One region of the Pseudomonas rhodesiae genome, then DNA from elsewhere that is predicted to be linked to it. Evidence: predicted binding sites of a transcription regulator. Region 1 holds the regulator's gene; each other region holds the start of a gene.
What was found. Region 1 encodes FliA, which starts transcription of late flagellar genes. Its sites were predicted from a motif close to CTAAAGTTTNNNNNNNNNNNGCCGNTAA; they were not measured.

Region 1 (7,446 bases):
TGTGTGTGTATGCCCTGCGGCCGCTGGATTTCGCGGTATTCCCCACCATCCTGTTGGTGGCGACCCTGTTGCGCCTGGCGCTGAACGTGGCGTCCACCCGCGTGGTGATGCTCCACGGTCAGGACGGCCACGCCGCTGCCGGTAAGGTGATCCAGGCCTTCGGTGAAGTGGTGATCGGCGGCAACTACGTGGTCGGTATCGTGGTGTTCGCGATTTTGATGATCATCAACTTCGTGGTCGTGACCAAGGGTGCCGGGCGTATCTCCGAGGTGAGCGCACGTTTTACCCTCGATGCCATGCCCGGCAAACAGATGGCTATCGACGCCGACCTCAACGCCGGCCTGATCGACCAGAACCAAGCCAAGGCCCGCCGTCTGGAAGTGGCCCAGGAAGCCGAGTTCTACGGCTCCATGGACGGTGCCAGCAAATTCGTGCGCGGTGACGCCATCGCTGGCCTGTTGATTCTGTTCATCAACCTCATCGGCGGCGTCGCTGTCGGCATGTTCCAGCACGGCATGAGCTTCGGCGATGCGGGCAAGGTGTACGCCTTGCTGACCATCGGTGACGGTTTAGTGGCGCAATTGCCATCACTGTTGTTATCTACAGCGGCCGCGATCATGGTGACCCGTGCTTCGGGCTCCGAAGACATGGGCAAGCAGATCAGCCGGCAGATGTTCGCGTCGCCCAAGGCGTTGGCCGTAGCGGCTGGCATCATGGCGATCATGGGCATCGTGCCGGGCATGCCCCATGTGTCGTTCCTGACCATGGCCGCGCTGGCCGGCGGTGCCGCCTACCTGTTCTGGAAAAAACAGAACATGGTCAAGGTGCAGGCCCAGCAAGAGATCGCCCGTCAGCAGGAACTGCTGCCATCCCCGGCCCGCGCCCAGGAAACCAAGGAGCTTGGCTGGGATGACGTGACCCCGATCGACATGATCGGCCTGGAAGTCGGCTACCGCCTGATCCCTCTGGTGGACCGCAACCAGGGCGGCCAACTGCTCGCGCGGATCAAGGGCGTGCGCAAGAAGCTGTCCCAGGACCTGGGCTTTTTGATGCCCACCGTGCACATCCGCGACAACCTCGACCTGGCCCCCAGCGCCTACCGCCTGACCCTGATGGGCGTGATCCTGGCCGAAGCCGAGATCTACCCCGACCGCGAACTGGCGATCAACCCCGGGCAGGTGTTCGGCAGCCTCAACGGCATTACCGCCAAAGATCCGGCTTTCGGCCTGGACGCGGTGTGGATCGAAATCAGCCAGCGCAGCCAGGCACAGTCCCTGGGTTACACCGTGGTGGACGCCAGCACGGTCGTTGCCACCCACCTCAACCAGATCCTCTACAAGCACTCCCACGAGCTGATCGGCCACGAGGAAGTCCAGCAATTGATGGGGTTGCTCGGCAAAGCCTCGCCAAAACTCGCCGAAGAACTGGTGCCGGGCGTGCTGTCGTTGTCGCAATTGCTCAAAGTGTTGCAGGCGCTGCTGGCCGAACAGGTGCCGGTGCGCGACATCCGCAGCATTGCCGAAGCCATCGCCAACAACGCCGCCAAGAGTCAAGATACCGCCGCGCTGGTGGCGGCAGTGCGCGTCGGATTGTCGCGCGCCATCGTGCAAAGCATTGTAGGGCTTGACTCCGAGCTGCCTGTGATCACCTTGGAACCAAGGTTGGAACAAATATTGCTCAATAGTATTCAGAAGGCAGGACAAGGCCAGGAAGAGGGCGTTCTGCTGGAGCCAAGCATGGCTGAAAAACTGCAGCGTTCGTTGATCGACGCCGCACAGCGTCAGGAAATGCAGGGCCAACCGGTGATTCTGCTGGTGGCGGGCCCGGTCCGAGCGATGTTGTCGCGGTTTGGACGCCTGGCAGTACCGAATTTGCACGTTTTGGCTTACCAGGAAATTCCTGACAACAAGCAAGTGACTATCGTCGCGACAGTAGGGCCCAACGGCTGAGGGTAGTGGGTTATGCAAGTGAAGCGTTTTTTCGCCGCCGATATGCGTCAGGCCATGAAACTGGTCCGTGATGAGCTGGGCGCCGATGCCGCGATTATCGGTAACCGTCGCATTGCCGGCGGTGTCGAGCTGACGGCTGCCCTGGACTACACCCCCTCGGCGCTGGCGCCGCGCGTTCCCAACATGGAACTCGAAGATGAACTGCGCAAGACTGCATCGCGCATCGTCTCGGCCCAGGCTGAACTGAGCATGCGTGGCGACAGCGATGCCACCACCAATCGCCAGTTGTTCGCCGGGCTGCCGCTGACCGCCGCCGAGCCGCTGGTGGAGCCGACCTTCGTCGAACCGCCACGTCCCGCCGCGCCAGCACCGGCCGCCGCCGTCGACCAGCGCGTATTCGATTCGATGCGCTTCGAACTCAACGGCCTGCGCGAGCTGCTGGAAGTGCAACTGGGTTCCCTGGCCTGGAACCAACTGCAAGGCAGCAAGCCGCAGCAAGCCAACCTGTGGCGTCGTCTGCAACGCATCGGCCTGTCCGGTCCGTTGTCCCGCGACCTGCTGGCCCTGACCACTGAAATCGATGAGCCGCGCCAAGCCTGGCGCATGCTGCTGGCCCACTTGGCACGCATGATCGTCACCCCGGAAATCGAACCCCTGGAAGAGGGCGGCGTCATCGCCATGGTCGGCCCGGCCGGCATGGGCAAGACCACCACCCTGGCCAAACTGGCGGCGCGCTATGTACTCAAATACGGCGCGCATAACATCGCGCTGGTGAGCATGGACAGCTACCGTATCGGTGCCCAGGAACAACTCAAGACCCTGGGGCGCATCCTGAATGTGCCGGTGACTCACGTCGACCCGGGCCAATCCCTGGCCAACGCCCTCGACCCGCTGCTGCGCAAACGTGTGGTGTTGATCGACACCGCCGGCCTGCAAGCCAGCGATCCGGCGCTGCGCATGCAGTTGGAAAGCCTGGCCGGGCGTGGCATCAAGTCAAAGAATTACCTGGTGCTTGCAACCACCAGCCAGAAACAGGTTCTTACCGCTGCCTACCACAGCTACAAGCGCTGCGGGCTGGCCGGTTGCATCCTGACTAAACTGGACGAAACCGCCAGCCTGGGCGAAGTGTTGAGCCTGGCTATCGGTCATGCGTTACCGGTCGCCTACCTGACCGACGGGCCGCGGATCCCGGATGATCTGCATCTGCCGCGCCGTCATCAGTTGGTCAGCCGTGCAGTCAGCGTGCAAATGCAAGACGAGCCGAGCGAGGAAGCGATGGCGGATATGTTCGCTGATCTTTACCACAGCCCGGCAAAACGGGTGGGCTGAGCAACATGAACACAATGCAATGTACCTACATTGATGGTCTGCAAGCGATTCACGCGGCCAAGCCATGTAGCCTGCGTCTAAGCAAGACAAGGTAAAGAAATAAAATGGGCAGCATGCATCCCGTACAGGTGATCGCGGTGACCGGCGGCAAAGGTGGCGTCGGAAAAACGAACGTGTCAGTGAATTTGTCCCTGGCGCTGGCAGAGCTTGGCCGTCGCGTCATGCTGCTGGACGCTGACCTGGGGCTGGCGAACGTCGACGTTCTGCTGGGGCTGACGCCTAAACACACCCTGGCCGATGTGATCGAGGGGCGCTGTGAGCTGCGCGACGTGCTGCTGCAGGGCCCTGGCGGGATCCGCATCGTGCCGGCCGCTTCCGGCACCCAGAGCATGGTGCACCTGAGCCCGGCGCAGCATGCCGGCCTGATTCAGGCGTTCAGCGATATCGGCGACAACCTCGACGTGCTGGTGATCGACACCGCCGCCGGGATTGGCGAATCCGTGGTCAGCTTTGTGCGCGCCGCGCAGGAAGTATTGCTGGTGGTCTGCGACGAACCCACCTCGATCACCGACGCCTACGCCCTGATCAAACTCCTTAACCGTGACTACGGAATGAACCGCTTCCGCGTCCTGGCCAACATGGCCCAGAGCCCGCAGGAAGGGCGCAACCTGTTCGCCAAGTTGACCAAGGTCACGGATCGCTTTCTCGATGTCGCCTTACAATACGTCGGCGCAGTTCCCTACGACGAGTGTGTGCGCAAGGCCGTGCAAAAGCAGCGTGCGGTCTACGAAGCATTCCCTCGTTCGAAATGCGCCTTGGCGTTCAAGGCTATTGCTCAGAAGGTCGATACCTGGCCTTTGCCCGCCAACCCGCGTGGGCATCTGGAGTTTTTCGTCGAGCGATTGGTGCATCAGACGAGCGCAGGACCAGTGCTATGACATCGAGCGGCTACAACCTCTATAAGAAATCGGCGCGTGACAGCCAGGGTGAACTGATCGAGCGCTATGCGCCCCTGGTCAAGCGCATTGCCTACCACTTGCTGGCCCGGTTGCCTGCCAGCGTGCAGGTCGAAGATTTGATTCAGGCCGGCATGATCGGCCTGCTCGAAGTGTCGACCAAGTACGACGCAACCAAGGGCGCGAGTTTCGAGACCTATGCGGGTATCCGTATCCGTGGGGCGATGCTCGATGAAGTGCGCAAAGGTGATTGGGCACCCCGTTCGGTGCACCGCAATACGCGCATGGTCAGTGACGCAATTCGTGCAATTGAAGCAAAAACCGGTCGCGACGCTAAAGATCATGAAGTTGCGGCCGAACTCCAATTGAGTCTCGACGATTATTACGGGATTTTGAACGATACCTTGGGCAGCCGCCTGTTCAGTTTCGACGACCTGCTCCAGGACGGCGAACACGAAGGGCTGCACGAGGACGGCGCGAGCGCTCACATGGAGCCGTCGCGCGACCTGGAAGATGCGCGTTTCCAGGGGGCGTTGGCGGACGCAATCGCCAATTTGCCGGAGCGTGAACGATTGGTGTTGGCGCTGTACTACGACGAAGAGCTGAACCTCAAGGAAATCGGTGAGGTCCTGGGGGTCAGCGAATCGCGAGTCAGCCAGTTGCACAGCCAGTGCGCCGCCCGCTTGCGGGGGCGTTTGGGAGAGTGGCGAGCGCGCTGACAGGCAGTGTGGGGACACTGCAGAGCGATACCGCGGGGGTGATTGGCCTACGCGGGTTCGGCCCGTGGTGGCCCCGGCAGTCCTTTTTGTGTAATGCCTGTTGATTGAAATGGCGCGTCCAGGTGCTGGGCGCGTTTAAGACTGCTTGGAGGTCGAATTGGACAAGAACATGAAAATCCTCATCGTTGATGACTTCTCAACGATGCGGCGGATCATAAAAAACCTGTTGCGTGACCTTGGGTTCACCAACACGGTCGAGGCGGACGATGGCATCACTGCACAGCCGATCCTCAACAGCGGAGGCATCGACTTTCTGGTGACTGACTGGAACATGCCGGGCATGACCGGTATCGACCTGCTGCGCTGGGTGCGCGCCGATGAAAAACTGCGCAACCTGCCGGTGCTGATGGTAACCGCCGAAGCCAAGCGCGAGCAGATCATCGAGGCCGCCCAGGCCGGTGTTAACGGTTATGTGGTCAAGCCATTCACTGCACAGGCGTTGAAAGAGAAGATCGAAAAAATCTTCGAACGCATCCACGGCTAATGCCATCGCGGGGGAGCTATGGAGCACAAAGAAACGTCACAGGGAGACTTTGAGTCCACCCTGAAAAAACATGCTCACCAACTGGTCGACAGCCTTGAAAAAGGCCATTTCGGCGACGCGGTGCAGTTGATCCATGAGCTCAATCAGACCCGTGACCGAGGCCTGTACCAGGAAGTGGGCAAGCTCACACGCGAGCTGCACAGTGCAATCGTCAATTTCCAGATTGACCCGCACATGCCCCAGGCCGAGGAAATCTCGCAGATCACGGATGCCACCGAACGCCTGTCCTATGTGGTCAGGCTGACCGAGGCCGCGGCCAACCGCACCATGGACCTGGTGGAAAACGCCACGCCTCTGGTCAACGGCATGGCCACCGAAGCTCAGGCCCTGAATGCCGACTGGGGGCGCTTTATGCGCCGGGAAGTGGGGGCTGAAGAGTTCCGCGAGCTGGCGCGCCGGGTCGAAGGGTTCTTGTCACGCAGCGAGCAGGACAACCGCACGGTGTCCAGCAACCTCAACGATATTCTGCTGGCTCAGGATTACCAGGACCTGACCGGTCAGGTGATCAAGCGCGTGACGCAATTGGTCACCGAAGTGGAAAGCAACTTGCTCAAACTGGTGCTCATGGCCGGCCAGGTTGACCGTTTTGCCGGCATCGAACATGACCGCGCAGCGATCCTCTCGGAAAAAGATCCACAAAAACATCTCGCCAAGGGTGAAGGTCCGCAGATTCATGCCGATAAACGTGAAGACGTTGTGTCAGGTCAGGATGACGTAGATGACCTGTTATCCAGTTTAGGCTTCTAAGGAGCACCCACATGAGCTTCGGCGCCGATGAAGAGATCCTTCAGGATTTCCTTGTAGAGGCCGGCGAAATTTTAGAGCAACTGTCCGAACAACTGGTCGAGCTGGAAAGCCGCCCGGATGATGCGAACCTGCTCAATGCAATTTTTCGCGGTTTTCATACTGTAAAAGGGGGCGCCGGCTTCCTCCAGCTCCATGAGCTGGTGGAGTGCTGCCACATCGCCGAGAACGTGTTCGACATCCTGCGCAAGGGTGAGCGTCACGTCGACTCGGAGTTGATGGACGTGATTCTCGAAGCGCTCGATGCGGTCAACGGCATGTTCAGCCAAGTGCGCGAACGTGCGCCGATCACTGCCGCCACCCCGGAACTGCTGGCCGCCCTGGCGCGCTATGCAGAGCCTGCCGACCTGTCGGCGGAGCCCGTGGTCGAGGCCGTGCCGGAGCCTGAACCGGCGCCGGAACCGGACGTGACCGACAGTGAATTCGAACAGCTGCTCAGCTCCCTCAGCGCGGTCAAGGCCGAAGCCGAAGCGCCGGCCGCTGCGGCCCCGACCTCGGCTGAAGCACCGGCCAGCGAAGACATCACCGACGCCGAATTTGAGTCCCTGCTCGATCAGTTGCATGGCAAAGGCCAGTTCGCCGCCGATGCCGTGGCGCCTGCCGCCGCGTCGCCTGCACCGGCCGCTGTGGCTGCCAGCACCGATATCACCGACGACGAGTTCGAAGCGTTGCTCGACCAGTTGCACGGCAAGGGCACCTTCGCCGCCGACGCGTTGCCGGAAGTCGCGGCCACCGCCGCCGCGCCGGCTGATGCCAAGCCGGCAGCCGCTGCGGCACCTGCCGGTGACGGGCTGATCACCGATCATGAATTCGAAGCGTTGCTGGATGATTTGCACGGCAAGGGCAAATTCAGCGAAGTGCCTGCGCTGGCCGCGTCTGCGGCCGCCGCTACCGCCGCCAAACCTGCACCGGTCGCCGCCAAGGCCGCGGCGCCTGCCGCAGCACCCAAGCCCGCGGCGGCGGCTCCGGCTGCCGCGCCTGCACGGGCCGCCGCCGCGCCGGTGGCCGACAAGCCTGCCAGTGAAGCCGAAACCACCGTGCGGGTCGATACTGCGCGCCTGGACGACATCATGAACATGGTTGGC
Region 2 (7,446 bases), 2.3 Mb from region 1:
CTGCTGGGCTTTCGCGACCGCGATGGCCAGCTCTGACTGACTCAATCCGGTCAGAAAATGTGGGAGGGGGCTTGCCCCCGATAGCGGTAGATCAGTCACTTTGATGTTGACTGATACTCAGCTATCGGGGGCGAGCCCCCTCTCACATTAGATCTCTGCAAATATTGGATCAGGCTTTCGGCAGGCCGATCCCTTGACCCATCTGCACCGGCGAACCGGCCAGCAGCGCTTCTGACCACTGCACTTGATCCGGCCCGAACAGCACGATCGCGGTGGAACCCAACTTGAAACGTCCCAGCTCCGCACCTTTTTCCAGGTGGATCGGCGCGCGGGCGGCTTCGTCATAGCGGAAGGTTTTCAGCTCGCGCTTGGGTGGCGTAACCAGGCCGGCCCACACGGTTTCAATCGACGCCACGATCATTGCGCCCACCAGCACCACAGCCATCGGGCCGCGTTCGGTGTCGAACAGGCAGACCACCCGCTCGTTGCGCGCAAACAGCTCCGGCACGTTTTCGGCGGTGGTCTGGTTGACCGAGAAAATCCGCCCAGGCACATAGACCATCTCGCGCAGCGTGCCGGCCAGCGGCATGTGCACGCGGTGATAGTCCTTCGGCGACAGGTAAATAGTGGCGAAATCGCCGCCCATGAAAGGCGCCGCCATGGCTGCATCGCCGCCCAGTAATTCCAATACGCTGAAGCTATGGCCTTTGGCCTGGAACACACGGCCATGCTCGATCGGGCCCAGTTGGCTGACTGCGCCGTCGGCGGGGCTCAGCACGACGCCGGGGGTGGGGTCGAGTGGGCGCGCGCCGTCTTTCAAGGCACGGGTGAAGAACGCGTTGAAGTGCTCATAAGCGGTCACGTCCTCCACCAGTGCCTGGGACATATCCACTTGATAGCGCTTGGCGAACCATGTGGTGAAGGCATTTTTGAACCAGCGCACGCGGCACTCGGCCACGCAACCGGCCAGACGCGACAGTAAGTGGTGCGGCAGCAAGTACTGGCTGAGGATAAACAACTGCTTTTTCATAACTGTCCTTAAACCTTAAGTCTTTTCAACGGGCGTGTCGGGGTGATTACCCCATTCGCCCCAGGAACCGGCATAACCTTTGACTCGCGGATAACCGAGCGCCTTGGCCACCAGGTAGGTGAAGCCAGAGCGATGGTGAGTCTGGCAATGGGTGATGATTTCTTTGTCGGGCGTCAGGCCCAGGTTTTCAAGAATCTGTGGCATGTCGCGGCGGATGCGCAGATTGCGCGCCTTATCCATGCCTTCAGTCCATTCGAAGTTGACCGCACCGGGGATATGCCCGCCCTTGGCCGCGAGCACCTTCTCGCCGGAATACTCCAGCGGGCCGCGCGCGTCCCAGATGCCCAGGTCGGCAGCGCCAAGACGGCTTTGCAGGTATTCGCGGGTGGCGGTGGGGCCATCGTGCAACGTGACGCTGACCGGGCCGCCGGCCGACGGGGGGACGTCGGTGGAGACGGGCAGGCCGTCTGCCAACCATGCCAGCAGGCCGCCGTCGAGATAGTGGTATTTCTGATGGCCGATCACGTCGAGCAACCAGATAAAACGCCCGGCCCAGCCGCCGCCTTCGTCGTCGTAGACCACGTAGGTCGCATCCGGCGTGTGGCCGAGTTCGCCAAACAGCTTTTCCAGGTCGGCCTTGTTCGGCAGCAGGCCCGGAGCCGGCGGTTGGCCCAGTTGGGTGCGTTTGGGGTCAACGAAGTGCGCGCCGGGGATATGCCCTTCGGCGTAGCGGGCGGCGCTGGTGAGGTCCACCACAATCAGGTGTTCGGCACCCAGGCGACTTTGCAGGTCGGCGGATTCGATCACCAGCGGCAAGCCAGAGAAGTCAGGCATGTGAGGTCTCCTGGGCATAAAAGTTGGCGATAAAGGATGGCGATTGTAGCGCAAGCATCAGGCGCCGCGGTTGGTAAAGCAGTGCAGGGCCTTTTCGATGCATTGAGCGGTTTTGCCGAACGCCTGCACGGTGGTTTCCGAGAACGGACCGCCGCCCTGGTCGGCCACCATCAGCATCACGACTTTGCCGTTGCAGCTCAGGGAGCGCAGCAGCAAGTGTTCGCCATTGAACAGGCGGCGCAGGATCGGCGGCAGCAGCGCGGAGAACTGCGCGTGGTTGTCCGGTGTGAAGCGCACCTGGGCGGATTTTTCCAGCAGACGCTGGAGCATTGTGCTGTGGACCACATCCAGGCTCAGGTTGGCGGCATCCTTGGGTAGGCCGTCGACCTGATGCACGCGCAGGGTGCTTTGGGCGCGGTCGGTCATCAACAGCATCACCCGTTGCATGCCGCTGGCAACCAGCGCCTCTTTGGCGCAGGTAGTCAGGTGCATGGCGTTGGCAAAGCGGCTCGGTTCCATCAGCAGTTCGGTGCAGCGGCTGCGCCACACGGCCAGCGCCTCGGCGGTGGGCGGCGGGGCGGGCAGCAAACCACGGTGGATCTTCTGCACATGCCACGGCCAGATCAACGACAGCGCCGGGTGCCAAAGGTCGGGCATCAGCGTGGTGCGGGCGCTGGTCACTGCCTGTTGATGGACTTGCTGCTGCACTTCGGCCAAGGGTTGTTGCAGGTACAGAGCGGTGAGGAATTGCCAGCGCTGCGTGTGCGGGCAGGTCCAGGATTCTTGGGCGGACATCGCTAGGCCATTGGCCAGCAGTACGGTGTTGGCCGGCTGGTTCAGCCAGCGGCGCAGATGGGGGGCGGCGTCCAGCAATTGCTGCTGGTGCAGTGGGTCTTCGTCGCGGGCGATACGCAGCGCTTTGACCAACATGCGTTGCTCATTCAGCAGCAGGGTATAACCCTGGGATACCCACATCGGCAGGTGCCAGGCTTCGGTCAGGCCGATGCACAAGTCCAGCAGGCGTACGCCGAATAACTGCTGTTCAACCACGCGCGCCGACTCACCCTTGTGGATAACCCGCAGCTCCCATTCTTCCAGCAGCTTGGGATAAGCCACCGCCATCGGCCACAGCGGCGACAAAAACAGCAGGCTGCCCCAATGAATGTCTTGCCACAGTCGCGCCAATCGGCTGCCAAACAGACCGTTGGCTTGCTGCGAGGCGTGCTGACTGACCAACAATAGCTGGCGCAACGCCACGGGAATGTCTTGGTCGGGCACCGACGGCAAGCGTGCCAGCAGTTCCTCGGCGCGCTTGAGGCCCAGGCGGTTGAGTGCCACTTCGAGGTTTTCCGCCGGTTCGGCTAGGCTGCCATGGGTATGGCTGTTGGCCTCGCGCATCACGCTGAGCACCAGCGCCGGGCTGTTTTGCATCAGCTCGGCAATATCTCGCAACGAACTGCGGTTGTCGCGGATGGCTTTGCACACACGGTCGTGGCTGGTCTGTGGAACGGGCAGGCGCACCTCGTCCAGACGCTTGATCCAGTCGGGGAGGGAAGCAGGTTTTGCAGTTGGGTCGATTTTTTGTTTGGCCATGGTAGGGGCGCGATCATCACTTGCGGTCAACACGCCCAGAGCGGGCCGAACTGGCTTTTCGCCTTAACGGGCTATAGTCTGGCGCAGTTTTGCCGATAAGTAGAACAAGAGTTTTTCAGTTCCCCCAAATATGTCCATGAACCTGACGGCGCAAGTACTCATCTCCTATGGCTAAAATTATCGGCATCATCGTCGTCCTCGCGAGCGTGCTCGGCGGTTACGTCCTTTCCCACGGTAAGATCGCCGCGCTGATCCAACCTTTCGAAGTGATGATCATCGGCGGGGCGGCATTTGGTGCATTCCTGCAAGCCAACCCTGGGTACATGACCATGCACGTGGTCAAGAAGTCCCTGAGCATGTTCGGCTCGCGCTTCTCCCACACGTTCTATCTGGAAGTGCTGGGCCTGGTCTACGAGATCCTCAACAAGAGCCGCCGCGAAGGCATGATGGCCATCGAGGCCGACATCGAAGACGCCGCCGCCAGCCCGATTTTCGCCAAGTACCCGGCCGTGCTCAAAGACGAGCGCATGACCGCCTATATCTGTGATTACCTGCGCATCATGTCCTCCGGCAACATGGCCCCCCATGAGCTGGAAGGGTTGTTCGACATGGAACTGTTCAGCCTCAAAGAAGAACTGGAGCACCCGTCTCACGCGGTGACCGGCATCGCCGACGGCATGCCCGGCTTCGGTATCGTGGCGGCGGTACTCGGTATCGTGGTGACCATGGCCTCGCTGGGCGAGGGTGATCAGGCGGCCATCGGTATGCACGTAGGTGCGGCCCTGGTGGGTACCTTCTTCGGTATTCTCGCGGCTTACGGGTTCTTCGGTCCGCTGGCGACCTCCCTGGCCCACGACGCCAAGGAAGAGATCAACCTGTACGAATCGATCAAGGCCAGCCTGGTGGCGTCCGCTTCCGGCATGCCGCCTTCGCTGGCGGTGGAGTTCGGTCGCAAGGTGCTGTACCCCAAGCATCGCCCAAGCTTCGCCGAGCTGGAACAAGCGGTTCGCGGTCGCTAAGCCATGGAAAACAACCAGCCGATAATCATCAAGCGCGTCAAGCGCTTCGCTGCGGGGCACCATGGTGGTGCCTGGAAAATCGCCTTCGCCGACTTTGCGACGGCGATGATGGCGTTCTTTCTGGTGCTGTGGCTGATGTCTACCGCCACGCCTGAGCAGAAGATCGCCATCGCCGGCTACTTCAAAGACCCCATCGGTTTCTCGGAAAGCGGCACGCCCTTTGTGATCGACCTGGGCGGCTCGCCTCAACTGGCGCCTGAACGCACCATCAACCCGGAAGTGAAGACCGAGGCGCCTCAGGAGAAAATCCCGATTGAGCGCGATACGGTCGAGTCCATGGCCGAACAGGTCGAGCAGGAGCGTCTTGAGCTACTGCTGCAGGAGTTGCAGAACAAGGTTGAGGAAAACCCACAACTGCTGAAGTTCAAGGACCAGATTTCTTTCGAGATCACCCCCGAGGGTTTGCGCATCCAGATCACCGACGCCGCCAACCGGCCGATGTTCGATTCCGGCAGTGCGCGTTTGAAGCCGTACTTCGAGGACATCCTGCTGGCCATGGCCGACACCATCAAAGCGGTGCCGAACAAGATCAGCATCAGCGGCCATACCGATGCCAAGCCTTACGCGGGCCAGGGCGACTTTGGCAACTGGGAGCTTTCGGCCAACCGCGCCAACGCGGCCCGTCGTGCCCTGGTGGCCGGCAGCTACCCGGATGCGCAAGTGGCGCGAGTGGTGGGTTTTGCCTCTTCGCAACTGTTTGATGCGAAGGATCCGTACAACCCGGTCAACCGGCGTATCGACATTGTCGTGCTGACCAAAAAAGCTCAGCGTGCGATCGAAGGCGATCAACCGCCTGCGACGCCGGCTCCAGGCGCCGGCGCGCCAGGTGAAGTGCCCACTGACCCGAACGCTATCCCGTCAGGGCAGGAGCCGTTGCCGGCCCATGAACTGCGGCAGAAGTTGAATTTGTTCGATGACGGTGGGGTGAAAGACCCGACGGTGCCCAAAGCGGGCTCATAAGCTGTATATAAAAGGCCGCGATCATCGCGGCCTTTTCACGTCTGCTTCGCAGGGCAAGAAACCGGTCAGTAGCTGCTCTCAGGCAAGCTCGCAATGATCGACCGATAGCTATTCATCCGCTGCTGTTGCACGCGGCCATCTTCCAGGGCCTTGAGCAGGGCGCAGCCCGGTTCGCGGTCGTGCTTGCAGTCACGGAAGCGGCAGGTGCCGATCAGGTCGTTGAACTCGATAAAGCCGGCTTCCACATCGCTGCGGCTGACGTGGCCGAGGCCGAATTCGCGGATACCCGGGGAGTCGATCAGCTCGCCGCCGCCGGGGAAGTGAAACAGTCGCGCGGTGGTGGTGGTGTGGGTGCCCTGGCCGGACAGCTCCGACAGCGGCCCCACTCGGGTGTCGACTTCCGGCAGCAGGCTATTGACCAGCGACGACTTGCCGACGCCGGACTGGCCTACGAACACGCTGATGCGCCCGTCCAACTGTTGTTGCAGTTGTTCCATGCCATTGCCGTGATGGGCCGAGACTTCCAGCACCGGGTAGCCCAGGGTGCGGTAGACCGCCAGCAACGCATTGAGCGCCGGAGCATTCTGTTCGTCGATCAGGTCGAATTTGTTCAACAGCAGCAGTGGGCGAATGCCGGCGTGCTCGGCGGCCACCAGGTAGCGGTCGATCAGGTTGGCATGGGGCTCGGGCAGCGGCGCGAAAACAATCACGATCATGTCGACGTTGGCCGCCACCGGCTTGAGCTGGCCGCGACTGTCGGGGCGGCGCAGTTCGGTGCTGCGGGGCAACTGGGCGACGATCACGCCGATCCCTTGGTTGCCAGCACGCCAGACCACGCGGTCGCCGGTGACCAGCGCCGGCAGGTTGGCGCGCAAGTGACAACGGAACACCTGGCCAGCGAGTTCGCCTTCCAGCGCCTCGACTTCGACCTGCACGCCAAAGTGCGCGATCACCAGACCCGTTTGTTCGGGGCCCAGGTCGCCGCCCTCGAGCGCTTCCACGGCGGAGGATTCACGTTTGGCGGCGCGGGCAGCGCGTTCGCCTTGAATCTTTTCGATGCGCCAGTTTTGGCGACGGTTGAGCTGGCGTTTGGCCATTGGTGTTCCGTATCGATAATGCAAAGGTTTGGGTGAAACGGTCGCGAGTCTAGCACGCCCCCGCCTGCTAAACTGCGCAGCTACGCCAAGGTGCCAAGAGAAACGAGCCATGCAAAACCCACAGAACCTGATTTGGATCGATCTGGAAATGACCGGTCTGAACCCCGACACCGACGTCATCATCGAGATGGCGACGATTGTTACCGACAGCAACCTCAATACCTTGGCCGAAGGTCCGGTGATCGCCATCCACCACAGCGACGCAGTGCTAGCCACCATGGATGAGTGGAATACCCGCACCCATGGCAATTCCGGCCTGACCCAGCGCGTGCGCGACAGTCGCATCAGCATGGCCGAGGCTGAAGCCCAGACCATCGCCTTCCTGGAGCAGTGGGTCCCCAAGGGCAAGTCGCCGATCTGCGGCAACAGCATCTGCCAGGATCGTCGCTTCCTTTATACCCATATGAAAGCGCTGGAAAGCTACTTCCATTACCGCAACCTGGACGTGTCCACACTCAAGGAACTGGCTGCGCGCTGGGCGCCGGAAGTCAAAGACAGCTTCCACAAGGGCAGCACTCACCTGGCGCTGGACGATATTCGCGAATCGATTGCCGAGCTGAAGCATTACCGCAAGCACTTCATCAAGGCTTGAAACGGTTTCTTACCGTGTCCGGGCTTCCTGTTGTGAGCGGGCTTGCCCCGCGCTGGGCTGCGTAGCGGCCCCACTGCTGTTGCCGCATTTTTCCCTATAGATATCATCGCCAAGTATTTGGGGCTGCTGCGCAGCCCGGCGCGGGGCAAGCCCGCTCACTACAAGGATCGCCATCATGCTGCTGATGCTTTACCTCATCGC
Region 3 (7,446 bases), 1.0 Mb from region 1:
GATCGGGCTCTTATCACCACAACGCGCTCGAAGCGCTGTGAGCAGGGCAGAGTTACCCGATCCCGGTCCTACCTGTCTTGCCATCACGTCATGATCGCCTGAGCAACCTTGGAAGTACTCCTTCTAACGCATCACTTTTTCATTTCACCGGGCCGGCTACGCCACCGTTACGTCGGGGGTGTAGTCGGGTCGGAACTTGGTGCCATGGGCCAATAATGCCCAGGCTATCCGGGCCGTTTTATTAGCCTGTGCAACGACAGCAACGTTGGTGTGACGACGAGCCAATAACCCCTTCAGCCAATCCGCCGAAGGATCTGTCTTGCTCTCCACCACTCGAACCATCGAGCGTGCGCCATGAATCAGCAAGGTGCGTAAATAACCATCGCCCCGTTTACTGATCCCCAACAACGTGGGCTTGCCTCCGCTGGAGTGTTGTCGCGGCACTAACCCCAACCATGCCGCCATTTGCCGACCGTTACTGAAGTTTTTCGCGTCACCCACTGACGCCACTAGCGCGGTTGCAGTGAGCGGGCCAACGCCTGGGATTTCTGCCAGGCGGCAGCTGCCTTCATTGCTGCGATGCCATTGTTGAATCTCTCGTTCCAACTCGACGACCTGTCGATCCAGCTCTTTGAAATGCTCCATCAAGCGCTGCATCAGTTGGCGTAACGATCCAGGAAGAGCGTTTTCATGATCTTCCAAAATATCCGGCAAACGCTCGACGATATGTCGAATGCCCTGAGGCAAGACCACGCCAAATTCTCCAAGGAGCCCACGAATCGAATTAGCTTGTGCCGTTCTGGCCTTTACAAACCCTTGCCGTGCGCAATGCACCGCCAAAATAGCTTGCTGCTCTACCGTCTTGATCGGCACAAAGCGCATGTTGGGCCGAGTAACGGCTTCACAGATCGCTTCTGCGTCAGCTACATCGTTTTTGTTCGACTTCACGTAGGGCTTCACAAATTGCGGAGCCATTAACTTGACCGTATGACCAAGTGCCTGCAGTTTTCTTGCCCAATAGTGGGCTCCGCCACATGCCTCCATGCCCACTAGGCAGGGCTCCAGGTTGGCAAAAAAAGGGACAACCTGCTCACGTTTAAGCTGCTTCCTTAGCGCTGTTTTTCCTTGTTGATCGATCGCGTGAAGTTGAAACACGTTTTTTGCCAAGTCAACCGAAACAGTCGTAAGCTGCATGAGGACGCTCCCTTCCGCTAAGTGTGGGTAACACTTTAACTTTGGCACATAGATGCCGTTAGGAAGGGGGCGTCCATTCCATTACCACAGGGTGGCGCGGTACCACCAATCTTTATGCTGACCACAGGGAAGCGCGGTGCCACCTATCTTTATGCTGACCACAAGGAATCGGGGCAAGACACACTCATTGCGGCGCGCCTGCTTTCTTTGGTGAGCAAACTGCGCAAAAGGCTTATCGGATGGACACCGCCGCTCGCGCGCTATGCAGTTTTTTATAGCTGTCGATCAGGCGCAAATGCCGGTCCAGCCCTTCGAGCTTCATGCTGGTCGGGGTCAGGCCATGGAAGCGCACGCTGCCGTTGACCGAGCCGATCACGGCGTCCATGCGTTCGTCGCCGAACATGCGCCGGAAGTTAACTTCGTAGTCCGCCAGTTCCAGATCGTCGTCCAGTTCCATCTCCAGCACGGCGTTGAGCGCCTGGTAGAACAACCCGCGCTCGGCGGTGTTGTCGTTGTATTGCAGGAACATCTCCACGCACTCCTTGGCCTCTTCGTATTGGCGCAAGGCGAGGAAGATCAGCAGTTTCAGTTCCAGGATGGTCAGTTGGCCCCACGCGGTGTTGTCGTCGAACTCAATGCCGATCAGGGTAGTGATGTCGGTGTAATCGTCCAATTCGCTTTCGATCAAGCGCTCAACCAACGCCTCAAGTTCTGCGTCGTCCAAGCGGTGCAGGTTGAGGATATCGGCGCGGAAAAACAGGGCCTTGTTGGTGTTGTCCCAGATCAGATCTTCCACCGGATAGATTTCCGAATAGTCCGGTACCAGAATCCGACAGGCCGTGGCGCCGAGGTGTTCGTACACCGCCATGTAGGACTCTTTACCCATGTTGTCGAGAATGCCGAACAGCGTCGCGGCCTCCTCGGCGTTGGAATTTTCACCCTGGCCGGAGAAGTCCCATTCGACAAACTCGTAATCCGACTGCGCACTGAAGAAGCGCCACGACACCACGCCGCTGGAGTCGATAAAGTGTTCGACGAAGTTGTTTGGTTCGGTCACTGCCTGGCCTTCGAAGGTCGGCTGCGGCAGGTCGTTCAGGCCTTCGAAACTGCGGCCTTGCAGCAGTTCGGTGAGGCTGCGCTCCAGCGCCACTTCCAGACTCGGGTGTGCGCCGAACGAAGCGAACACGCCGCCGGTGCGTGGGTTCATCAGGGTCACGCACATCACCGGGAACTCACCGCCCAAGGACGCGTCTTTGACCAGCACCGGAAAACCCTGGGCCTCCAAACCCTGAATACCCGCCAGGATGTTCGGGTACTTGGCCAGCACCTCGGCAGGCACGTCCGGCAGGGCGAATTCGCCTTCGATGATTTCGCGCTTCACCGCCCGCTCGAAGATCTCCGACAGGCACTGCACCTGGGCTTCGGCCAAGGTGTTACCAGCGCTCATGCCGTTACTGAGGTAGAGGTTTTCAATCAGGTTGGACGGGAAATACACCACCTCATCATCGGAGCGACGCACGAACGGCAGCGATACGATGCCGCGCGCCTCGTTGCCGGAGTTGGTGTCGAACAGGTGCGAGCCACGCAGTTCGCCATCGCGGTTGTAGACCTTCAGGCAATAGGCGTCGAGGATTTCCGGCGGCAGTTCATCGTTCGGGCCGGGCTGGAACCAGCGCTCATCGGGGTAATGCACGAACGCCGCGTTGGCCAGCTCTTCGCCCCAGAACTGGTCGTTATAGAAGAAGTTGCAGTTGAGCCGCTCGATGAACTCGCCCAGGGCCGATGCCAGAGCGCTCTCTTTGGTCGCGCCCTTGCCGTTGGTGAAGCACATCGGCGAGTGAGCATCGCGGATATGCAGCGACCACACGTTCGGCACGATATTGCGCCACGACGCGATTTCAATCTTCATGCCCAGGTCAGCCAGGATGCCGGACATATTGGCGATGGTCTGTTCCAGCGGCAGGTCCTTACCGGCGATATAGGTACCGCCGTCGGACAACGCGCTGGGCATCAACAAGGCCTGGGCGTCGGCGTCGAGGTTGTCTACTTCTTCGATCACGAATTGCGGCCCGGCCTGCACCACTTTCTTCACGGTGCAACGGTCAATGGAACGCAGGATGCCTTGACGGTCCTTATCGGAGATGTCCGCCGGCAACTCGACCTGAATCTTGAAAATCTGGTTGTAGCGGTTTTCCGGGTCGACGATGTTGTTCTGCGACAAGCGGATATTTTCGGTGGGGATATTGCGCGTCTGGCAGTACAGCTTCACGAAGTACGCCGCACATAGCGCCGACGACGCCAGGAAATAATCGAAGGGGCCCGGGGCCGAGCCATCGCCTTTGTAGCGAATGGGCTGGTCGGCAATCACCGTGAAGTCATCGAACTTGGCTTCAAGCCGGAGGTTGTCGAGAAAGTTGACCTTAATTTCCATGCGGGCACACCAGAATAACGGGCTAAACAAAAATGGCCGCCATTATGGGGTTTTTCCTCGGGAAGTTTCAGGCTTTTGACCAGCGGCGGATCAATTGCCAAATGAATATTAACTTTTTGTGACTTGCCGCCGATGGAGTGGGCGCAACCAGGGAGTAGTCCGAATGCGCAACAATCAGCCCGTAACACAACGCGAGATTTCCCTCGCGCCGCAGCAGAAACTCATCTCCGCCACCGATGTGCAGGGCATGATCACTTACTGCAACGATGCCTTTGTCGAAATCAGCGGCTTTGAACGTGACGATCTGATCGGTGCGCCCCAGAACATCGTGCGTCACCCCGACGTACCGCCGGCCGTATTCGCGCACATGTGGAGCGCGCTCAAACAGGGCTTGCCCTGGATGGGCATCGTCAAGAACCGCTCGAAGAACGGCGACCATTATTGGGTCAACGCCTACGTCACACCGATATTCGACGGCAGCCGGGTGGTCGGTTTCGAGTCGGTGCGGGTCAAGCCCACTGCCGATGAAATCCGCCGCGCCCAGGCCCTCTATCAACGGATCAGCCAAGGCAAAACCGCTGTACCGCGCCAGGACGCCTGGCTGCCCCATCTATTGAGCTGCGTGCCCTATATGGCCAGCGGTATTGCCGGCAGCCTGGCCGGGTTGTTTCTCAGTGCGCCAGTGGCGGTCGCGGTCGCCGTGACGGTGGCGGTGCCCATCGGCCTGCTTTGTTCGAGCGCCCGCCATGGCAGCACCTTGCGCCTGCTGCAAGGGGTCGAGCCGTCCACCTCGGATGCGTTGATCGCGCAGATGTACAGCGACGCTCGCGGCCCGCAGGCACGTTTGGAAACCGCCTTCCAGAGCCAGAACGCACGCCTGAAAACGTGCCTCACCCGCTTGCAGGACAGTGCCGAACAACTCAGCACCCTGGCCGGTCAGTCCGACCAACTGGCTTCCGCCAGCTCCCGGGGCCTGGACCGTCAGCGCGTGGAGACCGAACAGGTCTCGGCCGCCGTCAATCAGATGGCCGCCACCACCCAGGAGGTCGCCAGCCATGTGCAACGCACCGCCGACGCTACCCAGCAAGCCAACGTATTGACCGGCCGTGGCCGCGACGTGGCGCGCGATACTCGCCAGGCCATTGAGCGTTTGTCGGCGGTGGTCGGCGAGACCGGCGTCACCGTGGCGCAACTGGCCCGCGACAGCGATGAAATCGGCAGCGTGGTCGATGTGATCAAAGGCATCGCCGACCAGACCAACCTGCTGGCCCTCAACGCCGCCATCGAAGCAGCCCGCGCCGGTGAACAGGGGCGCGGCTTTGCCGTAGTGGCCGACGAAGTCCGTCAGCTGGCCCAGCGCACCACGCAATCGACCACTCAGATCCATGGGCTGATCACGCAGTTGCAGGCGTCCTCCAACAACGCCGTGCAAAGCATGCAGAACGGCCAGCGCCAAGCCCAGGAAGGCGTGGCGTGGGTGCTGGAGGCCGACCAGGCATTGGTAGGCATCAGTGAAGCGGTGTCCCATATCACCGACATGACCACCCAGATCGCCGCCGCCACCGAGGAGCAAAGCGCGGTGGCCGAAGAGATCAGCCGCAATATCACCACCATTGCCGAGCTGGCCGATCAGACCTCGGTGCAGGCCCGTCAATCGACAACCCTGAGCAAGGAGCTGACCGACACCGCGTCGACTCAGTACGCGTTGGTTGAGCGGTTCAATCGCTAGGCCAAACCTGCAGCGGTGCGCGGGGATGCATCCAAGGCAGCGTCAAGGCTGCCGGCGATACATCCCCGTCAGGTAGTCGGGGAAGTCCGGCTCCGCGTTGTGCTTGATCACCGCAAAATCTTTTACCAACTGAATGTGGTACGGGCCAGTGCCTTTGGCGGCCAGGGGTGCGCGCACGATGATCAGGTTGTCGGTTTCCATCGGCACACGCTGTTGCGTGGTGACAATGGGTTTGCCGGTGCCGGTGTCGTTGAGGGTCACGCTGAATTCAGCCACTTCCCGGCCTTGGGCGTCGCGCTGCGGCAGGATCTTCAGGTCGAGGTCACCGTCGCGACCCAGGTAGTCGTCGCGCATCTGATAGTGGCCGCTGCGTTGGTCGCGGGCCACGTCGCCGTACTTGGCGTACTCCGGCTCGCGGTCCACGGCGTGCAGTTGCACCGTCAACTCAGACGCGCCCTTCTTGCCGCTGCTGACCCAGGCACCGCTGTAATCGAACGGTTCGACGCCAGCGCGGGTGATCTGCCAGGTGCCGGTCTGATGCCCATCCTCGGTCGATTCGTGCAGGTAAACGAAGGGTTTGTCGTCGTAGTCGCCCATCGACCCCACCAGTTTGATCGGCTTGCCACTGCCACTTTTGGTGTAGCGCACTTCGCCGATCAGTACCTCGCCTTGCTGCTGATACCAGAGCTGCACCGGGATCTTGCCGTTGAGGGTGCCGGCGAGCATCTGTGGGTCTTCGTTGACCGGCCCTTCCAGTCGAGGGGTTTCGTGCCATTGGCCGTCCTTCCATTCGCCAGTGGTGCGCAGCATGTAGCCCTTGGGCATGCTGGTGTCGTCATCGTCGCTGGCGGGGACTTCTTGTTGCGTATAGGCGCTGAGTCGCACCAGCTCGCCGTTGCGCATTTGCCAACGGCTGGCGCGGGTCCAGCAGCAGCCACGGTCGGTCTGCGAATGGATGATGCCGTCCTTAGGGGTGACCGAGAACATGCCGCCGGAGGTTTCGTTAGCCAGGTCCGTGAGGGGGCGGTTGAGCACCCAGCGCGGTTGCTGGGGGTCTTGCAGGTACACATCGTAGTTCGACTGAAAGCCTGCATCGGCGCCGTCGCCGTTGCGAATCGCCAGGTCCTGGCGGCCGTCCAGGTCAATATCGGCGAAATACACCACGCCGTCTTCGCCGACCAGGCGCCAGTCCAGGGTCTTGCCGTTGATATCGAGCGGCACTCCGGCGGCGGGTGTGGAAAACTGCTGGAGGATCGCCAGGGAGGTTTTGTCGCGCAGCGTGATCAGCGCCGGCGCCAGTTGCTGCAAGTCCTGCGGCACATCCGGGAACAGCACTTCGACAAGAAACTGGCCGCTGGGGTCATTCAGCGAAAACGAGCGGGGTTCGGCCATGGCCGTGGCCGCGAACATCGTAGAGACAAGCACTGCGCTGACGAGCGAACGCATGTAAAGCATCCTTGCTGAAATCCGGGGGCCGCAGTGTAAAGGCAAACCGTGAACAAATCGCTGTTGATGCGCGCGGGTGCGCTGCTATGTTGCGTGCTTCTGACGCGAAGGGGATGCCATGGAACCGTTAGCCGACAACAAGTCCGACACAGATAAAACTGTGGGAGGGGGCTTGCCCCCGATGGCGGCGTGTCAGCTGGCTTATCCATTACTGAGCCAGCCTGATCGGGGGCAAGCCCCCTCCCACATTGGGCTCTATGCTGTCTGGGCTCATTGTGTTTCAAAGGCTAGGTTCAGCAGTCCAGCTCCGCCCCCCCCGACACCAAGCCCGGCACAGATAAAAACTGTGGGAGGGGGCTTGCCCCCGATGGCGGCGTGTCAGCTGGCTTATCCATTACTGAGCCAGCCTGATCGGGGGCAAGCCCCCTCCCACATTTGGCTCTGTGCTGTCTGGGCTCATTGTGTTTCAAAGGCTAGGTTCAGCAGTCCAGCTCCGCCCCCCCCGACACCAAGCCCGGCACAGATAAAAACTGTGGGAGGGGGCTTGCCCCCGATGGCGGCGTGTCAGCTGGCTTATCCATTACTGAGCCAGCCTGATCGGGGGCAAGCCCCCTCCCACATTTGGCTCTGTGCTGTCTGGGCTCAT
Region 4 (7,446 bases), 1.5 Mb from region 1:
TGGGCAACTCGCGCAGCACTTCCGGCACGGCGGCGACGCCCAGGCCCATGCCCAGGGAAATCGCCACGATCAGTACGTTGCGCCGGTGCAGGCCGGCCTCGGCGAGGATCTTGATACCGGCCACCGCCACGGTGCCGAACATGATCAGCGTGGCGCCGCCCAGCACCGGTTTGGGCATCAGTTGCAGCACCGCGCCGATCATGGGGAATAGCCCCAGCAGCACCAGCAGGCCGGCAATGAAGTACGCCACATAGCGGCTGGCCACGCCGGTCAGTTGGATCACCCCATTGTTCTGGGCAAAGGTCACCATCGGCAGGCTGTTGAACGTGGCGGCCATCGCCGAGTTGAGGCCGTCGGCCAGCAGGCCGGACTTGATGCGTTTGATATACAGCGGGCCCTTTACCGGCTGCTGGGAAATCATCGAGTTGGCGGTCAGGTCGCCGGCGGCTTCCAACGGCGAAATCAGGAAGATCACCGCCACTGGAATAAACGCCACCCAGTCGAACGAAAACCCGTACTTGAACGGCACCGGCACGCTGATCAATGGCACCTGGGGCAGCGCCGCCATATCGACGCGGCCCAGGCACCAGGCCACCACAAAGCCCAGGGTCAGGCCGATCACGATCGAACCCAGGCGCAGGAATGGGTTATTGAAGCGGTTGAGCACCACGATGGTCAGCAACACCAGGGCCGCCAGGCCCATGTTGCCGGCCGCACCGAGGTCGCTGGCGCCGAAGCCGCCGGCCATGTCGGTGACGGCCACCTTGATCAAGGACAGGCCCATCAAAGTGATGATGGTGCCGGTTACCACCGGGGTGATGAGTTTGCGCAGCTTGCCGATGAACTGGCTGAGCACCACTTCGATAAACGCCGCAAAAAAGCAGATGCCGAAGATCGTCGAGAGAATTTCATCGGTGCCGCCGCCGCGGGCCTTGACCATAAAGCCGGCGCTGAGAATCACGCTGATAAACGAAAAACTGGTGCCTTGCAGGCACAGCAAGCCCGAGCCGATGGGGCCGAACGTACGCGCTTGGACAAAGGTGCCCAGGCCCGAGACGAACAGCGCCATGCTCACCAGATACGGCACTTCGCTTTCCAGGCCGAGTACGCCGCCGACGATCAGGGTCGGGGTGATGATGCCGACAAAACTGGCCAGCACATGCTGCAGCGCAGCGAAGATCGCCGCGCTGAAGTGCGGACGGTCTTCCAGGCCGTAGATCAGGTCGGATTTATAGCGGGGGCGGGGGGCTTGAGCGTCAGACAAAATATGGGCTCGGGTCGGAAAAGGGAGGCGCAGGATGCCAGAAAGCGCCGATGCTCAGAAGTGTAAAAAAATATTTATAAGCGCCCTGCATAAATTCCCAATCCTTGCCGATACTGCTTACAGGCCCACCTATTAAAAACAACAGTGGCGTCCAAGGTCAGGCAGCGCGTTGCCGCTGATTGATCGTTTCGCGGCAGGGATTGCGCGCAGGCACTCACTTCGAGAACACGTCTATGTCGCTTCGTCATTTGAATATCGCCCCTCGCGCTTCGCTGGGTTTCGCCTTTATCGCGTTGTTAGTGGTGCTGCTGGGTGGGTTCGCGGCCAACCGTATGACCTTGATTCGTCAAGCATCGGTGGACATGAATACCAATCAACTGCCCAGTGTGACCTTCCTGGGGCAGGTGACCGAGAACGTGTTGCGCATGCGCATTCTGTCGTTTCGCGTATTGGTCAACCGCGAACCTGCGGCGCTCAAGGAAGCCGAAACCCGCATTGGGGTGTTGGTCGACAAGGCCAAGACAGCCCAGGCCGCCTACGCGGCTTTGCCTGCAGGACCGGATGAAGCGGCGCTGTTCAAGACGTTCTCCAGCACGCTGGACAACTATCTGAAAGCCCAGGCCGATATGCTCAGCCTGTCCCGGGACGGCAAGGTCGAAGAAATGCGCACCCTGATCAACACCCGGATCAAGGACGGCACCGACCAGATGGGCGAGCAACTGAACAAACTGATTGCGATGAACGGCGCGGCGGCCAAGCAAGCCAATGATGTAGCGGGCCAGAGCTATAACAGCGCCATCACCGGCATTGTGGTGGTCTCGGTCGCCGCCGCACTGTTGACGGTGCTGCTGGCCTGGCTGCTGACCCGCAGCATCGTCACGCCGCTGCGCAAAGCCGTGCAGGTGGCCGAGACCATCGCCGGCGGCAACCTTAGTGGCATGATTGAGGACGACGGCAAGGACGAGCCGGCACGCCTGCTCGGGGCGTTGTCCACCATGCAGACCAACCTGCGCCAGACCATCCGGCATATCGCCGGCTCGGCCACTCAACTGGCCTCGGCGGCTGAAGAGTTGAGCGCGGTCACCGAAGAAGCCTCCCGCGGCCTGCAGCAACAGAACGACGAAATCGACCAGGCCGCCACGGCGGTCAATGAGATGACCGCCGCGGTGGAAGAAGTGGCGCGCAACGCGGTGTCTACCTCCGAAGCCTCGCGCCAGTCCAACCAGGCGGCGCGCGAAGGCCGCGACCGCGTGGTGCAAACCGTCGACGCGATCCAGACCATGACCCACGACGTGCAAAGCACCGCTGTGATGATCGAGGGTCTGGCCACCCAGGGGCGTGACATCGGTAAGGTGCTCGACGTGATCCGCGCGATTGCCGAGCAGACCAACCTGCTGGCCCTCAACGCCGCGATCGAAGCGGCCCGCGCCGGTGAGGCCGGGCGCGGTTTTGCGGTGGTGGCCGACGAAGTTCGGGCCTTGGCCCATCGCACCGCGCAGTCGACCCAGGAGATCGAGAAAATGGTCGCTGGCATCCAGAATGGTACCGGCGAGGCCGTGCAATCGATGCAGCAGAGCAATCAGCGCACCCAGGACACCCTGGAAATGGCGCGCGCCGCCGGTGTGGCGCTGGAGCAGATCACCCAGTCCATCAGCCTGATCAACGAGCGCAACCTGGTAATCGCCAGCGCCTCGGAAGAACAGGCCCAGGTGTCCCGCGAAGTGGACCGCAACCTGGTCAATATCCGCGACCTGGCGTCCCAGTCCACCTCCGGCGCCAACCAGACCAGCGCCGCCAGCCATGAACTGTCGCGCCTGGCGGTGGACTTGAACGCGATGGTGGCCAAGTTCGTGATCTGACGCCGCTCTGTGGGAGGTGGCAAGCCCCCTCTCACAGGTGATCTGTGTTTGCCTTCGGTGTGGCTATTGCTTCCAGGCGGTCGGGTTGACCAGGTTTTTCGGCTTCTCGCCCGCCAGAGCGGCCAACAGATTATCCACCGCACAGGTGGCCATGGCCTCGCGCGTTTCGTGGGTCGCCGAGCCGATGTGGGGCGTGGCCACCACGTTGTTCAACCGCAGCAACGGCGAGCTGTGAGCCAGCGGTTCCCTCTCGAACACATCCAGCCCCGCCGCGCGGATCGTGCGTTGCTGCAACGCCTCGATCAGCGCCGCTTCGTCCACCACCTTGCCGCGGGAAATATTGATAAAGATCGTGTCCGGGCCCATCAGCGCGAACTGCTCGGCGCCGATCAGCTTTTCGGTCTCGGCGGTCAGCGGCAGAGTCAGGCAGACAAAATCGGCCTGTTGCAGCAAGTCTTCAAGGCTGCGGTACTGCGCGCCGAAGCGCTCTTCGACCCGTGGCTTGGGCGAGTGGCTGTGGTAGAGCACCGGCATGCCGAAGCCGAAATGCCCGCGCTGGGCCAGGGCTTCGCCGATGCGGCCCATGCCGATGATGCCCAGGGTCTTGCCGTGCACATCGCTGCCGAAATGCGCCGGGCCAATGTTCTTATGCCATTGCCCGGCGCGAACCATATCGGCCAGCTCCACCACGCGGCGGGCGCTGGCCAGGATCAGCGCGAAGCCGGTGTCGGCGGTGGTTTCGGTGAGTACGTCCGGGGTGTTGCTGAGCAGGATGCCGCGTCGGGTGAGGTAGTCGATATCGTAGTTGTCGACCCCCACCGAAACGCTGGCCACCGCTTCCAGTTGCGGCGCCAGGTCCAGCAAGTGCGCGTCCAGGCGCAGGCTGGCGCCCAGCAGGCCATGGGCGTTCGGCAGGGCGTCGCGCAGCTTGGCCAGGCCGGTGTCATCCAGAGCTTCGATCAGGGTGACGTCCACCTGCTCGTGCAGGCGCGCCATCAGCGGCGCGGAGAGTTTTTTGTACAGCACCACAGACTTTTTCATTGGGCTTTTACCTTCAATTCAAGGGGTGGCAATGGCGCGCGTTGACGGTCGCTGGCGCCGGGCTTGAGGAAAATCGTCAGCACCACCGACAGCATCAGCGCGCCGCTCATCAACAGGTACGAGGCGCCGGGCGAGCCGGTGCTGCTGTTGAGGTAACCCACCAGGTACGAGCCGCCGAACGAGCCGAGGGCGCCCATGCTGTTGATCAGCGCCATGGCGCCGCCGGCGACGTTGGCCGGCAGGATTTCCGGCACGATGGCGAAGAACGGGCCGTAAGGCGCATACATGCACGCCCCGGCAATCACCAGCAGGGTGTAGGACCACCAGAAATGTTCGGCGCCGAGCACGTAGGAGGCATAGAACGCAATGGAGGCGATCAGCAGCGGTGGCCACACAAAGCGTTTACGTTTTTGCAGCTTGTCCGAGCCCCAGCTCACCAGCAGCATGCCGATCACCGCCGCCAGGTAAGGCAATGCCGACAGCCAGCCGGCCTCGACCATGTCCATCTGCAAGCCTTGTTTGAGGATCGACGGCAGCCACAGCACAAACCCGTACACCCCGATGCTCCAGCAAAAGAACTGCAAGGCCAGGATGATCACTTTGGGCGAGCGGAAGGCTTCGGCGTAGTTCTTCACTGCCTTGATGCCGACCTGTTCGGCGGCCAGGGCAGTTTCCAGTTCCTGCTTTTGCCCGTCGCTCAACCAAGTGGCGTCCTTGGGACGTTCATCGGCCAGCTTCCACCAGATAAACGCCCACAGCACCGCCGGCAGGCCTTCGATGATAAACATCCAGCGCCAGCTGAAATGCTGCACCAGGTAGCCCGACACCACCGACATCCACAACATGGTCACCGGGTTGCCGAGGATCAGAAAGGTATTGGCCCGCGAGCGTTCGGCGCGGGTGAACCAGTGGCACAGGTACACCAGCATCGCCGGCATCACCGCCGCTTCCACCACGCCGAGCAGAAAGCGGATGGCGACCAGCATATAGGCGTTGGACACCACGCCGGTGAGGGTGGCCAGGCCGCCCCACAGGATCAGGCTGACAAAAATCAGTTTCTTGACGCTGCGCTTTTGCGCATAGATCGCTCCCGGCACCTGGAAGAAAAAGTAGCCGAGGAAGAACAGCGCTCCCAGCAATGACGACATGCCCGGGGTGATCATCAGGTCTTCGGCCATCCCGGAGGCGGCGGCGAAGCCGTAGTTGGCGCGGTCCAGGTACGCCAGGCTGTAGGTGATAAACACGATAGGCATGATGTACCACCAGCGGCGGGTGGCGAGTTTCACGGTTTCCATGGGCTTGCTCCTGAGCTTGTTGTAGTTGTGGCAACAGGGTGTTGGATGTCAGGCGACGGATCGACCGAGCAGTTCGGCGCGGGTGGGCAGGCCCTCCATGTCACCACGACTTTGCACGGCGCGGCTGCCGACCCAATTGCCGCGACGCACGGCCTCGGGGAAGCTGAGTTTTTCCAGCAGGGCACTGATCATGCCCACGGCAAAACCGTCGCCGGCACCCACGGTGTCGACGACTTTTTCCACCGGCACGGCGGCGATAAATCCTTGGTCCAGCTGGGTGCGGTAGTAGGCGCCATCCGCACCGAGCTTGATCGCCACGGCTTCGGCGCCTTGGTCGAGGTAGAACGCGGCAATGTCGGCCGGGTCATCGAAACCGGTGAGCAAGCGACCTTCGCCCAGGCCCGGCAAAACCCAGTCGGCCAGGCCGGCGAGGGCGTTGATCTCGGCAATCATCTGCGCCTGGCTGGCCCACAGCGACGGGCGCAGGTTGGGATCGAACGACACGCTGTGCCCGGCTTGGCGCATTTGCGTCATCAGCGCGCGGGACAGCTCGCCGGTGGCTGGCGATAACGCCGGGGGAATGCCGGTGGCATGCAGATGGCGGGCCTGCAGCAGCGCGGGGCTGATATCGGCGACGGACAGATGGCTGGCGGCGGAGCCCTTGCGGAAATATTCCACCTGGGGATCGGCACCGGCTTCTTCGCGGGATTTGAATTGAAACCCGGTGGGGTGCAGCGGGTCGACGGCCACGTGCCGGCAGTCCAAGCCTTCGCGGCTGAGAGTGTCCACCACAAAGCGGCCCAGGGAATCGTCGCCCACCCGGCTCAGCCAGGCCACGTTGAAGCCCAGCCGCGACAGGCCGATGGCGACGTTGCTGTCGGCCCCGGCGATGCGTTTGTGAAACTGGCTGACCTGGGCCAGGTCGCCGGTCTGTTCGGCGACGAGCATCGCCATGGTTTCCCCAAACGACAACACATCGATCTCAGACATGGGCGTTCTCCGCGAGAGGTTGGCCAAGCACGGCGAGGCTGGCGACCTGGCGTGCGGTGACATCGAGCAGGTCGTCGCCTTGCAGCGGAAATTCCACTGCCCGTGTAATGCCTTGAGTCATGTGGGAGAGCAGTTGTTCCCACTGATGCAAATCGGTGGCGCCAGGCGGCAGCGCCACCAGCTTGCCGTCCGCGCGACGGCTCACGGCCTTGCAGTGCAGGTAGTCCACATGCCGGCCCAGCAGGCGCGCGGCGGTAAGGGCGGACTGGTCCTGCCATTGCCAGTTGCCGATATCGAAGGTCATTTTGATCGGCAGGCCCAGGCGTTCGACTTCGCTGAAAAAGCGTTGCAGGGGTTCGATACGGCCGCCGTGCAGGGTCTGGTCGTTTTCCACCAGCAGGTGCACCGGGTGACGCCGCAGCAGTGCGTGCAGGCTTTCCAGGTCGTTGGTGTCGGTGAAGTAGCCCAAGGAGACTTTCAGCCAGCGCGCGCCGAAGGCCTGGGCGCGATCCAGCGTTGCGCTCAGTTCAGCATTCGGCTGGGCGCGACCGGCGACCCACAGTTCCAGCGGCGATGAAAACACCGCTTCCAGGCCCAATGCCGCGACGGCCTGGGCCAGCTCGGCGGGTTGCTCGACGGTCAGCAGTTCTTCACGCCACTCGATGCGCCGCGCGCCGGCCTGGGCCAGCAATTGGACGAAACTCAACTGGCCTTGCTGGCGCACCAGCTCGGCGCCGTAGCTGGAGAGGCTGATGGAAACGGGGTATGTGTGCATTGTTTTTGTCCCTCTGAAACCGGTTTCATTTTTGTTCAAAAAAAACACTCATCCCTGTCGGCGCGTGGTGGAGCCGCGGATGATGAGTTGGGGCAGGAAATCCAGGGTGCGGGTCGGCTCGGTGTCGCCGCGCAAGCGCTTGAGCAGGCAGTCGAACGCGCTGGCGCCGATGGCTTCGGTGGGTTGGGCGAGGGCGGTGATGCCGTTGCCTACCAGCGGGTA

Region 2: the regulator FliA is predicted to act here: its motif matches at 3,529-3,556, upstream of motA (flagellar motor stator protein MotA).
Region 3: the regulator FliA is predicted to act here: its motif matches at 3,734-3,761, upstream of HRH33_RS14700 (methyl-accepting chemotaxis protein).
Region 4: the regulator FliA is predicted to act here: its motif matches at 1,416-1,443, upstream of HRH33_RS12385 (methyl-accepting chemotaxis protein).

What each region holds. Positions count from the first base shown of each region.
Region 1 is NZ_CP054205.1:4,253,807-4,261,252, reverse strand. It holds gene flhA (flagellar biosynthesis protein FlhA) at 1-1,949, shown strand, start outside; gene flhF (flagellar biosynthesis GTPase FlhF) at 1,962-3,278, shown strand; gene fleN (flagellar synthesis regulator FleN) at 3,383-4,216, shown strand; gene fliA (RNA polymerase sigma factor FliA) at 4,213-4,953, shown strand; gene HRH33_RS19160 (chemotaxis response regulator CheY) at 5,123-5,497, shown strand; gene HRH33_RS19155 (protein phosphatase CheZ) at 5,516-6,304, shown strand; gene HRH33_RS19150 (chemotaxis protein CheA) at 6,316-7,446, shown strand, end outside.
Region 2 is NZ_CP054205.1:805,667-813,112, forward strand. It holds gene serB (phosphoserine phosphatase SerB) at 1-36, shown strand, start outside; gene asd (archaetidylserine decarboxylase) at 170-1,030, opposite strand; gene HRH33_RS03435 (rhodanese-like domain-containing protein) at 1,046-1,864, opposite strand; gene HRH33_RS03440 (HDOD domain-containing protein) at 1,922-3,457, opposite strand; gene motA (flagellar motor stator protein MotA) at 3,625-4,476, shown strand; gene motB (flagellar motor protein MotB) at 4,480-5,496, shown strand; gene rsgA (small ribosomal subunit biogenesis GTPase RsgA) at 5,562-6,593, opposite strand; gene orn (oligoribonuclease) at 6,703-7,245, shown strand; gene HRH33_RS03465 (trimeric intracellular cation channel family protein) at 7,418-7,446, shown strand, end outside.
Region 3 is NZ_CP054205.1:3,242,850-3,250,295, forward strand. It holds gene HRH33_RS14690 (IS110 family RNA-guided transposase) at 157-1,194, opposite strand; gene HRH33_RS14695 (OsmC domain/YcaO domain-containing protein) at 1,427-3,625, opposite strand; gene HRH33_RS14700 (methyl-accepting chemotaxis protein) at 3,789-5,354, shown strand; gene HRH33_RS14705 (XAC2610-related protein) at 5,397-6,800, opposite strand.
Region 4 is NZ_CP054205.1:2,746,451-2,753,896, forward strand. It holds gene HRH33_RS12380 (nucleobase:cation symporter-2 family protein) at 1-1,264, opposite strand, end outside; gene HRH33_RS12385 (methyl-accepting chemotaxis protein) at 1,498-3,123, shown strand; gene HRH33_RS12390 (2-hydroxyacid dehydrogenase) at 3,187-4,164, opposite strand; gene HRH33_RS12395 (MFS transporter) at 4,161-5,459, opposite strand; gene HRH33_RS12400 (sugar kinase) at 5,508-6,449, opposite strand; gene HRH33_RS12405 (sugar phosphate isomerase/epimerase family protein) at 6,442-7,224, opposite strand; gene HRH33_RS12410 (LacI family DNA-binding transcriptional regulator) at 7,273-7,446, opposite strand, start outside.